DNA from 3 places in the Paenibacillus sp. 8b26 genome. Region 2 is predicted to be linked to each of the others. Evidence: predicted binding sites of a transcription regulator. Region 2 holds the regulator's gene; each other region holds the start of a gene.
What was found. Region 2 encodes LexA, which represses DNA repair genes until DNA is damaged. Its sites were predicted from a motif close to CGAACATATGTTCG; they were not measured.

Region 1 (4,811 bases), 990 kb from region 2:
TTATCCAGCGACTCTTCTTTTTGCAGCAGTCTTCGTTCCTGCCGTTGAATTTCATTACGACGCTCACGAGTTTCCTTTTCAGCTTCGGCACGGATGCGGTGAATTTCATCTTTCGCTTCCAATACCGTTTCCTTCTTCAGCGCTTCTGCCTCTTTTTTCGCGTTCTCCACGATTTGCGCGGCAGCTTCTTCCGCACTGGAGATTTTAGCTTCTGCAATAGATTTGCGAATAAAATAACCAATCCCGAACCCAAAGAATAACGCGGCTACAGCAACGAGAACGAACCAGATCGCAGTCATCATCATACTGTTCACCTCCTCGTTGGTTCCTCCAAGGCATTCCTTGGGACTTTTTGCAATTGTCACATTAGCTTTGATCGTCAAACTAAGATAACGGCACGCAGCCGTTTCATTTCATATGCACATGCTTTCACATGTACAATTCCGCCTGGCATAGCGGCATCACTTGTTATTTGGCGATGAGAACGTACCCATGGACTCCGCTTTTTTGGAAGGAAAAAGGGTGTTCCACAAGCATCGTTTCATATATATTTTATTATTTGACAAATGGCATTGTCAAGGGAATGCAAACTTTAGTAGATTACCATGTGGCTTTCCATACGATTGCCAGCTCATTCTGTTCACTTGTGCCAGCTAATGGATACCCGGCTGTTTAACAACTATTCATCCCACTGCGATAATTCCTCGTCATCGGAAGTCCCATCTTGCTCGGCCATCGTGAGATGATTAACTACGCGGCGTGTCATATCTCCCGAATATCCGCGCCTCATGAGAAAGGGATACGTTTTGCGTTTTTTCTCCATTATATCTCCACGCACCTGATTCCATTTCTTGCGTCCGACAACCAAAGCGCTCTCCCATTCCTCCTGATCGCTGACCTCACCTAAAGCTTCCCCGATAGAGGCTTTAGAGATGCCCTTTTGACGCAGTTCCTGCCTTACCCACATCTTCCCCTTCCGCTGGCTCGTTATGCGTTGCCTTGCCCACTGACGGGCGTATAGATCGTCATCCACAAGTCGCTCCCGCTCCAGACGGTTCAACACTTCATCAATAACAGCTTGACCCATTTCCTTTTGCGTCAAACGCTGCTCAATCTCCTGACGTGTACGCGGCTTTCGTCCCAAATAACGAAGCGCGTGCACGTATGCCTGTTGCTTTTCATCCGCCAGAACGATTTCTTCCAGTTCCTTTTTGACGAAAGTCGTTCCTTTGAACATATTGTACTTGATCATTACATCTTCCAATATGGACAATGAATACGGGCCAAAATGAATCGTGTATCTTCCGCGTTTCCTACCCTGCCCCTGTTCCACCCTCGTAACCATCAATTCCTCATGATCAGGAAAAAGGGAAATGCCTTGCTGCTCATTTTCCTTCGAAGTGTGTTCACCTTCATCTTCCAATTGCAATGTGCTTCCCTCACTTTGATATTCACGAAAGCAAGCTGAGAACGCCCGCCACGCAAAAGTAAAATGTAGCTGACACGCAGGCCACATTCGATGCAAAAATACCCTGCACAACTGTGCAGGGCATCAGAATCATGCTATTCAAACGGCTGTGCCATAACCCCTGGCTCCAGTTCACAAACCAGGATTCACCAAGCTTTATTCAAGCTCCAGCAATTCCTGTTCTTCCTTGGCTTGCTGTGCCAACTCTTCTTCTGTCGGCGGAGCTACCGTCGTAATCAAATTGCTGGCCACCCGAATTTTTTGTTCGATCGTGCTAGCAATGTTCGGATTTTCCTTCAAAAATTGCTTCGCATTTTCACGTCCCTGACCTAGTCGTTCACCTTCATAGGAATACCAAGCTCCGCTCTTATCGACAATGTCATACTCCGTACCAATGTCGATCAAACTGCCTGTCTTGGAGATGCCTTCGCCGTACATAATGTCCACTTCCGCCTGACGGAAAGGAGGTGCGACTTTGTTCTTCACCACTTTAATACGTGTGCGGTTACCAACAACATCATTACCGTTTTTCAAGCTTTCAATGCGGCGGACATCCAAACGAACTGTAGAATAAAATTTCAGAGCACGTCCACCTGGTGTAGTTTCAGGGTTACCGAACATAACACCTATTTTTTCACGTAATTGGTTAATAAAGATAGCAATGGTGTTCGACTTGTTAATAGCACCGGACAGCTTACGCAATGCCTGTGACATTAAACGGGCTTGAAGACCAACATGGGAATCTCCCATTTCACCTTCAATCTCCGCTTTTGGCACAAGTGCCGCTACAGAGTCAACAACAACAATGTCTACCGCTCCACTACGTACAAGCGCTTCGGCAATCTCAAGTGCTTGCTCTCCTGTATCTGGCTGCGATAGCAACAACTCATCAATATTGACACCCAGCTTGCTGGCATACGACGGATCAAGAGCATGCTCGGCGTCGATAAAAGCGGCTTGTCCGCCTGTTTTTTGTACCTCTGCTATAGCGTGAAGAGCTACCGTTGTTTTACCGGATGATTCTGGCCCATATACCTCAATAATTCGGCCTCTCGGGAAGCCGCCCGTTCCTAACGCAATATCCAAAGCAATCGAACCACTGGTAATAGTTTCCACTTGCATATGGGTGGACTCACCCAACTTCATAATGGAACCTTTACCGAATTGCTTTTCTATTTGACGGAGCGCCATATCCAGCGCAGCACGACGATCTGACAATAAACTCACATCCTTCATTGTTTGTAGTTTAATAATACCTTGTTTTGACACGCTTGCCAAGCATTTTTTCGAACATACATTCGTTTTTTTTGTTTGGTCGGTTCTCTTCTATACTTCCATCTGTCTCTTAAATCAAAAAAAGAACCGCAGGCAAAAAAGCTTTTGCAACGGTTCTTCCGATAATATGATTATACCATTAATCGTCTATCTAAAACAACTCTATGAAAACTCGCGTCGTATACAGCTCCTTAAGAGAGCTTCTCATTTTCCACCAGTCTGCGCCATAATCTGTACAGGATTGCCTTAACAGACCGCAACCGGATCGTTTCACGATTCCCGCTCAGCTTCAGCTCGTAAACCTCAGTTTCCTTGTCACGCTCGGCAATACCGATATAAACCAGACCGACTGGCTTCCGCTCAGAATATCCGGGTCCAGCTACACCTGTAACTGAGAGTCCGAAATCAGTGTCCATGACCATTCTTGCCTGCTCCGCAAGTACAAGGGCTACTTCTTCGCTTACTGCGCCGGGCGCATTGTCCCCCTCCAAATAATCATGTGGCACGTTGAGCAGCTTCTTCTTCATTTCATTGGAATAACATACGATACCACCTTGGAACATAACTGCGCTACCCGGGACGGAAGTGATGTGCTCCATCAGCATTCCACCTGTGCAGCTTTCCGCCGCGCTAACAGTCAGTCCGAGATTGGCCATCAAATCCACAATAACCTTCTCCAGCGTGACGTCCTCGCTCGCATACATGTATTCCGAAAGACGCTGCTGAATTTCTACTTCCGTAGCCGTCAGCTTGACCAGCGCCTCGCTCTCGCTGGCCGCCTTGGTGGATATACGGATCGTGACCTCTCCCTCCTTGGCATAAGGAGCAATGGTCGGGTCCGTCTGTGATTTGATCAGATCCAGCAACCGGGTTTCGAGAGCAGACTCACCGATACCTGCAAACTTTAGCATTTTCGAATAAATCGGCATTTCCTTACCGCTCAGTGCTTGCTGGAGCAACCAAGGTTTTGCCTGATTCTCGAACATCGGCTTAAGTTCCTTCGGCGGACCAGGCAAAATCACATAATATTTACCTTCCTGTGCAATCGCATCGCCCACAGCCAGCCCTGTCTCATTTTCAAGAGGGCTAGCTCCTTCAATAGAAAGCGCCTGACGGCGGTTATTCTCGGTCATCTCCACCCCGCGATTACGGAAAAACTGTTCCAGCTTATCCATAGCGAGACGGTCTATATGCAATTTACGTCCCAGCACAGCGGCAATTGCATCTTTTGTCAAATCATCCTGAGTCGGTCCCAAACCGCCCGAGAACAAAATAATATCCGCACGCTTCTGAGCCAGACGCACCGCTTCCTGAAGTCGATCCATGTTATCGCCGACAACCGTCTGAAAATATACATCAATCCCAATCGTAGCCAACTCTTGTGACAAATATTGGGCATTTGTATTCACAATTTGTCCAAGCAATAATTCAGTTCCTACTGCGATGATTTCAGCTTTCATCGTTTCTGCCTCCTGTAGAGCGAATGTTGTGGGAATTATACAAAGAAACAGCAATAAGCAAACTCCCTATCGCTGTCTCCATGAAACGTATCCTGTTAAACCTTGGAGGAGCGGAGTAAATGACTGTTCTTTACAAAATAGTCAATGCCCGAGTAAATGGTAATTAACGCAGCCGCCCATATCGCTATTAAATCAAACGGAATACCCAGAAAAACAAACGGGAAGTTATTAATGAGTAACGCTACAATGGCAACGATCTGTATGACAGTCTTAATTTTGCCCCAGTTACTTGCAGCGACCACAGAGCCATCCAGTAAAGCAATTTGACGCAGACCGGTAACCGCAAACTCACGGCTAACAATGACAACAACAATCCACGAATCAATCTTGCCCAATTCCACCAAAGAAACCAAAATAGCAGTTACCAAAAGCTTATCCGCAAGAGGGTCCAGCAATTTTCCCAAGTTGGTGACCATGTTATTTTTACGGGCCAAATATCCGTCAAGACCATCCGTGCTGGCGGCTATGAGGAAAATAATAGCCGCAATCAACTGATTATACGGCAGCTTGAAAGCTCCGATCTCAATCGGCGGCGGATAGAAATCAAA
Region 2 (4,811 bases):
ACACTTCAGCGCCTGAATTTATGTTGTTAATGTCCCTGATTTTTGGGATTCAGTATATATAAGAGGTTTGATGCCTAACTATAGAAAAGGAGATGTGAGATTTTCTCCCTCCGTTTGCCTAAGCAACAGTCAATCATGTAGATCTTCCATGTTGCCATTAGGTATCAGGGAAGCATTCATAGCATGCTCATAAGAAAACATCTTTTTTTCAGCAATGATTTGGGAAATGAATGCAGCCATTTTTCACCCCATACCCAAATATACTTTTAAGGTTTGCATGGAGAGTATACAGGATATAGACTCGTCAGAAAACCACTTTTTAATGACACACTTGGGAGAGGTTTTTTATGGTAGGGTCATTAAACGAACGACATGAACAAGTGTATCAATGGGAACGTGATCAATATCTGACGCTTTACTAAAACGTGGAAACCCTTGACGCTCTAAGCGTTGAGAGATTTTTAATTATGTGAGGAGCAGGGGGAGTTTAGCAATATCATGAGGTTTGCCCCCAAATTTCCCCCACGAAACAATACTATTGCAGAGATTTTCGTGAAGGATTCGTATGGAGATGAATTCGATACCAGTGTGGTTCCTTTTCGTATTTATTTGGATGAATATTCACTTACTTCAAGTGTTAAAATTCTGTTGAAAATGATAAAGTCCTTCCGGCTGCTAAAGGGTTCTTTATTATTGACATGCTTGTCAATGGCATAAGATGCTGTGCCTGACCCGGCCTGTTTTGCTTCGTACCAAGAGATGAATGAGTTAACCTTTACAGGAGAAACACATTGATCGTATTGTGGGATGGTGTATACCGTGGCGCAAAAAAAAGCGGGAAGAAATCCTTCCCGCTTAAGAATGATCTTTAACGTCTGCGTTGTCTATCATTTACGCTAAACAGATTAACAGCCAGTGCATTACCTCTAGCGCGCGCAACGGCTCTTTGATTTGAACGGATCGATAATCCTCTTCTTCTCACATGACGTTTGAAATGTTTTTTACACATGATATCACCTCCTTTCACAGGAAAAGAAGGTACGATGAGTCTTAGAAGCGTTTATGATTCCGCTTACGGTTGCGCTTGGAAATTTTGATGTTCAATGCATTGGTGGCTAGTGCGTTACCGCTTCTTGTTTCGGCAGCAGCGGCTTGAAAGACTTTTACGACCAGAAATTTGTTCTTACCAATACGATGCTTATACGTTTTGACTCTATTTTTGATCATCTGCATATCTCCTTTGCTAAGGTCTACTTTATTCATATGTCAGTAGCACTAACAATGTATCAGCATAAATCTATTAAAACCAAAAAGAAGCTATTACCTATGACCCTGATATTCAGAAACTAATAAAGTATAAAGGTAAGGAATGCAAAAAAACTCATGCTTACCTGCCTTATCCTTACCAACTTTACGTTGTAGGAAAAGTTACAGCAGATCAGCACGAGCAAAATGATAAAAAGTGAAGATAACAAACGGGGAGAAGTATATTACTTACTATAAAGGGCTTTAAGTTTTTTCTGGTAATATGTTTCCTGCTCAAGAATGTGATTCATTTGTTCAGAAAGCTCTTTATATTCTGGACTGTCCTCTGGGTAGTTATTTCTTTCGGAAAGTACAGCTTCAAGTTGCTTTTCCAATGATTTAAAATGGATAATTATTTGTATGTAATGAATGCGATCAAAGGTTGTTCTGGTTGAATTCTCCTTAGCATACACATAATCTATTGTTGGAGCTGTAAAACCTATTACGATAAAAGTCACAATAAACACTGAAATTATAATTTTTTTCATTTAATCTCTCCTTAATAAAACTATAAATATTAATATACCATATTTATCTAAAATAATTACAAAGTTATTTTTGGTCCGCCAATAAGCAGAACAGTAATTGCAGATTGCAGATATATACCGATTAATCCATGGGCTATCAAAAGGGAAAAGGATAGTAGTGAGGTAGATTCAATGTACATAAGATCAATACAAAACCGGCTTGCTATGGGCAGCCGGTTTTGTTGTAGCGAAAAGAATAACGAGGCTGAAAAATGAAAAATCAGTGGAAGTCCCGGAAGAGTCCTACAACCTTGCCCAAAATACTGACGTGCGTCAGACGGAGCGGTTCAAAGGCCGGATTTTCCGGTTGAAGTCGGATATGATCTTTTTCCTTGTAAAAAGTTTTAACAGTAGCTTCGTCCTCGTCCGTCATGGCGACGACAATGTCGCCGTTATCGGCTGTCTGCTGCTGACGTACAATGACATAGTCTCCGTTGGCAATACCAGCCTCAATCATGCTTTCTCCTACAACAGATAACATGAATATTTTATCCTCACCAACAAAATGTTGGGGAAGAGGAAAGTAATCTTCAATATTTTCTGTTGCTGTAATAGGCAGACCGGCTGTTACTTTGCCGACGACCGGAACACGACTAATGGAGTAATTAATCAAGTTGCTGTTATCCGATTCGTCTTGGCCGAGTAACTCGATGGCCCGTGGTTTCGTTGGATCACGACGAATCAGTCCCTTTTTCTCCAGACGATCCAAATGACCGTGAACCGTAGAACTGGAGGCCAATCCGACAGCCTCACCTATTTCGCGCACAGAAGGGGGATACCCCTTTAGACGCACTTCATTGCGGATAAATTCAAGAATGGCCTGCTGGCGGCTTGAAATCTTAGACATACCGTATCAACCCCATTTAGTAACGTTTGGGAAAATTATAGCATAGAACCTCCGTTCGTACAAACATAAGTTCTAAATAATCCCTAAAAACAATTACGAACTTTTGTTCTCTTTTCTATTGAACAAAACAAATGTTCGTGTTATATTGTGAAAAAACATAAGAACAAACGTTTGGAGGACGCAGCCAATGATGAAATATAGCACATATCAAAGTATTTTTCCAATGAATTTAGAAAAGATGCAAAATGTCCGGAATGAGAGAAGGGCGCAACTTGTACGGACCATTTCCAACAGTCTCCTGCCCAAACTTCTTATTCTGGTTATCGTTGCTTGGATTGCGGGTGCAGGTGTACTGACGGTATTCGCGGCTCCTTCTGTTTCGAATGAAGAGGTGACCAAACTTATTGTACAACCTGGGGATACATTGTGGCAGATTGCCTCCAATCATAAACCGGAACGAATGGATACACGGGTATATATAGAAGGAATTGTTCGGATTAACGGACTGGAAGATCGGGGAGTGCAGGCAGGCCAAGTTTTAAAGCTTCCGCATTTCTGATCTGTCACGATTAGAGCTTGTCAGAGGACGTAATGAGGGAACCTTGACAAGCTCTTTTCTACATGTCAAAGTGTATTATATCTTTGCTTATATGGAGGGGACAGAATTTGGATATAGACAGTTTGGTACAGCGCATCAATGAATTGGCTCGCAAAGCAAAAGCCGAAGGATTGACGGAAGAGGAAACAACAGAGCGCGCCAACCTTCGGGAAATTTATTTGGATAACATTCGCCGTAATTTCCGGCAGCAACTTGATACGATTGAAATTGTGGACGAAGATACGTCGAAGGGAAATGGTGGGCTGACGCATTAATGTCGCTAAAGCGGCTTAGCCCGCGTAATTTGCTTTTCGTTTTTTTAAGGTATCTATTTTTGGTATCTATATAGATTAGGATTGGTGGCAATTGTTTTAAGCAATATATTTGGGAAGGGAATTGAGAGATGGCCCGGTCATTTGAAAGAAAAGTTCGCAAAAACACAGCGCATTTGAATAAATCGCGCAAAAAACAAGGCATCCAAACCATTAGTGGTGCCGGTTCTGCAATGGATATTTTCCGTGGACGTAATATTACTGTGCCAATCATGCTGGCTGGACTTGCAGTTTTGTACATGCTCATGAGTTATTTTTTGACTAAGACTGGCATGCGGGGAATGGACTGGCTTGTATTCGGTTTGTATTTGATGCTGGCTGTTATCTTTTTCATCCGTCGTCCTTATTTGAAGGTTGGTAAGAGCACGCTATATATGCTGAAGGGTGGCAGAGAGCGTCCAATGACAGCAGAGGATATGAAAGCCATCAAGATTGAAAAGGGTTACGTAACGGTTGAAAGAAAAGGTAAGGGTGGCAATTTTATTTTCACAAAATCACTGGGCCGTTATGATACGGATGCCATTGCAGAGCGGCTTGAGAAGTTTGCCCTATCTAATCAGGTTCAAATAGACAAAAAATAACGACTTCTTTGGTACGAATCGTTTAAATTGTCTGTGGGCTGTAGCCTCTGTAAATAAGGTCGCATGATGTTATTTCATATAACACATCGCGGCCTCTTGCTTAATATGGGCATAACGATTGGAATGCTTGTAGACGCGACAAGGCAGAACAAGCGTACATATAAAGTGGAAAGAGAGTGGATAATTCAGATGACGATTCAGGCGGTAATGTTCGATCTTGATGATACACTTCTGTGGGATGAGCGCAGCGTAGAAGAGGCATTTGACGCGGCGTGCCAGACAGGTTCCCTGGAAGCAGGCGTTGATCCGAAAGCTTTGGAAGAAGCAGTCCGCAAGGAAGCGCGTGCTCTGTATGAGTCTTATGAAACCTTTAGTTTTACTCAATTGATTGGTATTAATCCGTTTGAAGGATTGTGGGCGAATTTTACGGCAGGAGAGCAGCCTGAGTTCCGGCAATTGGAACAGTTGGCCCCTGCTTATCGAAAGGAATCTTGGCGTAGAGGTCTTCAAAAGCTGGGGATTGATAATGAAGAGTTGGCGCAAAAGCTGGCAACCCAATTTGCCTTGGAAAGACGCTCCCGCCCCCATGTTTATGAAGAAACGTTTGAGATTCTGGAGCAG
Region 3 (4,811 bases), 680 kb from region 2:
CACTCCAGCAAAGCAGCGAGCCGCAGAGCAGCGGAACAGCCAGTTTGCCTAGCTGGAGCCCCATCAGCTCGGTGGTCAGACAGGTACCAATATTGGTGCCGAGGATAATGCCGAGCGTGCGGCCGTAGGTCAACAGCCCGGCGTTGACCAGTCCGATGGTCAGCACCGTGACAGCGGTGCTGCTTTGCAACAGGGCGGTAATGCCTGAGCTGAACAGCATGCCCCGCCAAGGGGAAACGGTGGCCCGATTTAGCCAGCGGGTGAGGAAAGGGCCCGCCAAATGCCGGAGGGCCGCTTCCATCAGCTTCATTCCGCCCAAAAAAATAAGCAGCCCGCCGCACAGTGGCAAAATAACATGAATAAACACGGGCGTAGCCCCCTTTCTAAACCATTTTACGTTGGTGACCAAGGACGCTTATGTAACAGCCTATGATCTGACGAGGACAGCCATGACAAGCATGGCCGAGCTGTTTTTTTAGAGCGATAATTTTGTAGTAGCTTCACAAGCTTTAAAATGTGACGTCGATATAAAGGCGGGCAGTAGCGGAGCGGTTCATTTGAATCTGAAGAAGCGGTAGCGTTCGGCTGAAAGCTTTCCGAAGGAAAGCTGCTTCGAAAGCATATGCTTAAGGGGATTCTTACCGCTAATTCATTTAGAAAATCCAAAAATCCCGTTGCAACAGCGATCGTAAGATCAAATGAATCGCAGAGCCGCGCCCGATCGAACACCACGCTTTTAACACTTTGAGTAACCTAAGAATAGGAGTGAGGGTTTTGCCTTCAGTAATATTGGAACGCAGCCGCAAAAAAAGGCTGGAGCACGCACACCCCTGGGTGTTTAAAAATGAAATAGCCAAGGTGGAGGGTGAACCGGAGGCAGGTGATCTGGTCAATATCGTGAACCATCAGGGCCGTTATTTGGCAACGGGTTACTATAATCCGGCCTCACAAATTACGGTGCGTGTGATGTCCTACGAGCCGCTGGAAGCGATGGATCAAAGCTTTTTTGCCAAACGCTTCCGCGATTGTCTGGAGCACCGTGAACGTTTTGTGACCGGGGGAGACGCGTATCGGCTGGTATACGGCGAGGCTGATTTTTTACCCGGGCTGATTGTAGACCGTTTTGGCGACGTGTTGGTTGTACAATTATTAACGCTCGGCATGGATCGCCGCAGGGAAGCAATCAGGGATGCACTCGTTGAAGTGATTGGCCCTGTCGGTATATATGAGCGCAGTGATGTATCCATCCGTGAGCTGGAAGGACTGGAACAGACCAAAGGGCCTTTATATGGAGACTGCCCGCGTCATGTTGTGGTAACGGAAAATGGCTTGCGTATCAAGGTCGATATTGTAGAGGGCCAGAAGACAGGCTACTTCTTCGACCAGCGTGAGAATCGTGCGGCGATTGCGCCGCTGATGACGGGTTGGGGAGGACGCAGCGGAATTATGCTACAGGAAGTAGCAGCAGAGCAGGGTGACGCTGCCACAGCGGTCATGAAGCCTGTGAACAAAAGCGGCAAGGTTGTGGAGTTTCCATTCTGGGATGGCGCAACCGTACTGGAGTGCTTTTCACATACGGGAAGCTTTACGCTTAATGCCTGCAAATACGGTGCTAAAAAAGTAACTTGTCTTGATATTTCCGAGCACGCGATTGAAAGCGCACGGGATAATGTCAAGCTGAACGGATTTGAGGAACGCGTGGAGTTTGTCGTGGACGATGCTTTCCAATATTTGCGCAATCAGGTTAAAGGTGTAGAGGAACGCACCGCACGGGCCGGAGGTAAAGGAGATACTTCCAAGCCGCTGACAGCAGGGGGCGGACGTACCTTTGATGTGGTGATTCTTGATCCGCCAGCCTTTGCCAAAACCAAGAATGCGGTCAAAGGAGCTACGCGGGGATATAAAGATATTAACCTGCACGGGATGAAGCTGGTCAATGAGGGCGGCTATTTAGTGACTGCGAGCTGCTCATTCCATATGCGGCCGGAGCTGTTTCTGGACACGATTAAAGAAGCTGCGGCAGATGCCGGAAAAATCCTCCGTCTGGTGGATTGGAGAGCGGCTGGCAAGGATCATCCCCAAATTCTGGGTGTGGAGGAAGGCCATTATTTGAAATTCGCTATTTTTGAGGTGCGTAGCCGGACACAACTGTAGAATTCATACACAGTTAACCGCCTTTTGGGGTAGCGGAATAAGTAGATTAGGCTCGTTTTATCCATAAAACAGTCCTGTAGAGAAGGCATGCACCAAGCCAAACCTGCGGGACTGTTTATTTTTTGAGGGAGGATAAAATGCTACAAGATGGCAAACGTACGTTCTTTTCTCCCTTGCCTCATATGCTATACTGTTTAATAGATTGTTGTTCGTTGGAGAGGAGGCCGCATCATGTCGGTCCGTTTGTTAATTGGCCGCTCAGGCAGCGGAAAAAGCACGTTAATCCGTCGTGAAATGACGGCTATGCTACGCAAGGAACCGCTAGGTAAGCCTATGCTGTTACTTGTGCCGGAGCAATCGTCATTTGCTTCCGAGCATGCGCTGCTTACAGAAGCCGGAAACGGTATTCAGGGGACGGTGCGTGCACAGGTCATGGGATTTCATCGTCTTGCCTATTTGGTCATGCAGGAAACAGGGGGTTCGGCGCTGGTACCTGTGACGGAGGAAGGCAAGAAGATGCTTTTATATAAAATTATTCGTCGTCGCAAGGATGAACTGAGTTTATTTAAGGATTCGGGAGACCAGTTGGGCTTTGTGGATCGGTTAAATACGCTGTTTACGGAGCTGAAGCAGTACGGGAATGATACCCGGCCTGTACCAGAGCAACTTGAGAGAATGAATGCGGCGGGGGAATCGACTCCGATTTTGCGCGGCAAGCTCAAGGATATCAGTCTGATCTATGAGGATTTTGAAAGAGAGCTGGCGCTTAAATATATTGACGGCGAGGATACACTGCGTATGCTGGCGGAGCAGATTGCCGAATCTTCCATTGTACGTGGAGCGGATATTTGGATGGATGGCTACCGCAGGTTTACGCCGCATGAATACAAGGTGGTTGAGCAGCTTATGCTACACGCTTCTTCGTTGACGGTCGCGCTGACCTGCAATCGGAGCTACGAGAGTGGACAGCTTCCGCATGAGCTGGATTTGTTTCATCCTGCGGCGGCTACCTATGTAAAGCTTAAAGGGATGGCAGACGAGCTGATGATCGATACGCAGACACAATTGCTGCGACCTGATCCGCTTCCGAGATTTAAGGACCGTCCGGCGTTGGCGTATCTGGAGGCAGATTTTGAACGGCGTGCGGGGTATCGGAATCAGGAGCGATCTATGTCGCAGCAGCAGATGCGGGAGCAATGGAAAGACAAGCAGCCAGAAGAAATCAAACTGTATGCGGCAGCGAACCGACGTGTGGAGCTGGAGGGGGCCGTTCGCGAAATGCGCCGTCTGGCCCGGGATGAGGGAGCACGTTATCGGGAAATGGCGCTGTTCGTACGCCAGATTGAGGATTATGAGCCGTGGGTGGAGCCGATATTCAAACAATATGAGGTTCCGGTATTTCTGGATCAGCGCAGAAACGTATTGCATCATCCATTGGTGGAAATGATTCGAGCTTCGCTGGATATCGTTCAGCGGCGTTGGCGGTACGAGGATGTATTTCGTGCGGTCAAAACGGATCTTCTGTTGCCCCAGGATGGGCGGGTCAGCCGCGAGGATATGGACCGTCTGGAAAACTACGCATTGGCCTGTGGAATACAGGGAAGTCGCTGGACTGACGGACGGCCTTGGCAGGCGGTACCCAGCCTTTCGCTGGAGCTGGAGGAACAGGAGCGAAATCGTCAACGGGACGAAACACTGGATCTAATGGAGCTGTGCCGCGATGTGATCGTGACGCCTTTACGTGCGTTTGAGAAACGTCTGGGTAAGGCTCGTACTGCACTTGAGAAGTGTGAAGCGGTGTACTTGTTGCTGGAGGATGCGGAAATTGGTCATAAGCTGGATGACTTGATCCATCAGGCTGAGGAAGCGGGAAATCCCGAGCAGGCGAAGGAGCATCGTCAGGTATGGGATGCGGTGCTTGAGTTGTTGGATCAGATCGTCGAAATGATGGGTGACGAGAAGTTGGACACTTCTTTGTTTGCGGGTGTGCTGGAAACGGGGCTGATAGAATACCGCATGGGTCTTGTTCCGCCAGCTCTGGATCAGGTGCTGGTCGGAAACACGGACCGTACACGTGTAGCGGGAATCCAGCATACCTTTGTGCTGGGTTTGAACGAAGGTGTAATGCCGGCTGTATTTCATGAAGACGGTGTGCTGAATGAGCAGGAACGGACCGCCTTGAATGAACGGGGCGTGGAACTGGCGCCGGATATGACAAGACGTCTGCTGGATGAACGTTTTCTCGCGTATACCGCGCTCACGTCAGCCGGAAGCAGTCTGTGGATGAGCTACGCCGTGACCGACGAAGAGGGCAAGTCGTTGCTGCCGTCAGAGTTGGTACGGCATGTCCGTCAACTGTTCCCTGCTCTGGAAGAGCACCCGTTGGCTGCATATCCTTTGCCTGGGGACTCGTGGACGACGCAATGGGAGTATGCTTCCCATCCGTCCGAGGCATTGCCGCAGCTGATCGCGCAATTCCGGCAATGGCGGCATGGTGGAGAGATTTTATCTCCCTGGTGGGAGGTATACAACTGGTATGCGCGCCAGCAGGGGCGTGAAAGGGACAAGCTGCGTCAGTTGCTGACCTCACTTTTTTACGAAAATCATGCCGAAATGCGGAAGGAAACGAGTCGCCGTCTGTACGGCAGTAAGCTGCG

Region 1: the regulator LexA is predicted to act here: its motif matches at 2,756-2,769, upstream of recA (recombinase RecA).
Region 3: the regulator LexA is predicted to act here: its motif matches at 2,306-2,319, upstream of addB (helicase-exonuclease AddAB subunit AddB).

What each region holds. Positions count from the first base shown of each region.
Region 1 is NZ_CP192445.1:784,894-789,704, forward strand. It holds gene rny (ribonuclease Y) at 1-302, opposite strand, end outside; gene ACQ4MX_RS03240 (regulatory protein RecX) at 680-1,429, opposite strand; gene recA (recombinase RecA) at 1,625-2,686, opposite strand; gene ACQ4MX_RS03250 (competence/damage-inducible protein A) at 2,935-4,203, opposite strand; gene pgsA (CDP-diacylglycerol--glycerol-3-phosphate 3-phosphatidyltransferase) at 4,299-4,811, opposite strand, start outside.
Region 2 is NZ_CP192445.1:5,922,415-5,927,225, forward strand. It holds partial or broken gene ACQ4MX_RS27475 (ran-binding protein 10) at 606-779, opposite strand; gene ACQ4MX_RS27480 (hypothetical protein) at 1,051-1,227, opposite strand; gene ACQ4MX_RS27485 (hypothetical protein) at 1,491-1,793, opposite strand; gene lexA (transcriptional repressor LexA) at 2,053-2,679, opposite strand; gene ACQ4MX_RS27495 (LysM peptidoglycan-binding domain-containing protein) at 2,870-3,238, shown strand; gene ACQ4MX_RS27500 (DUF896 domain-containing protein) at 3,346-3,552, shown strand; gene ACQ4MX_RS27505 (hypothetical protein) at 3,681-4,190, shown strand; gene ACQ4MX_RS27510 (HAD family hydrolase) at 4,380-4,811, shown strand, end outside.
Region 3 is NZ_CP192445.1:5,246,070-5,250,880, forward strand. It holds gene ACQ4MX_RS24415 (Na/Pi cotransporter family protein) at 1-367, opposite strand, end outside; gene ACQ4MX_RS24420 (class I SAM-dependent rRNA methyltransferase) at 775-2,154, shown strand; gene addB (helicase-exonuclease AddAB subunit AddB) at 2,386-4,811, shown strand, end outside.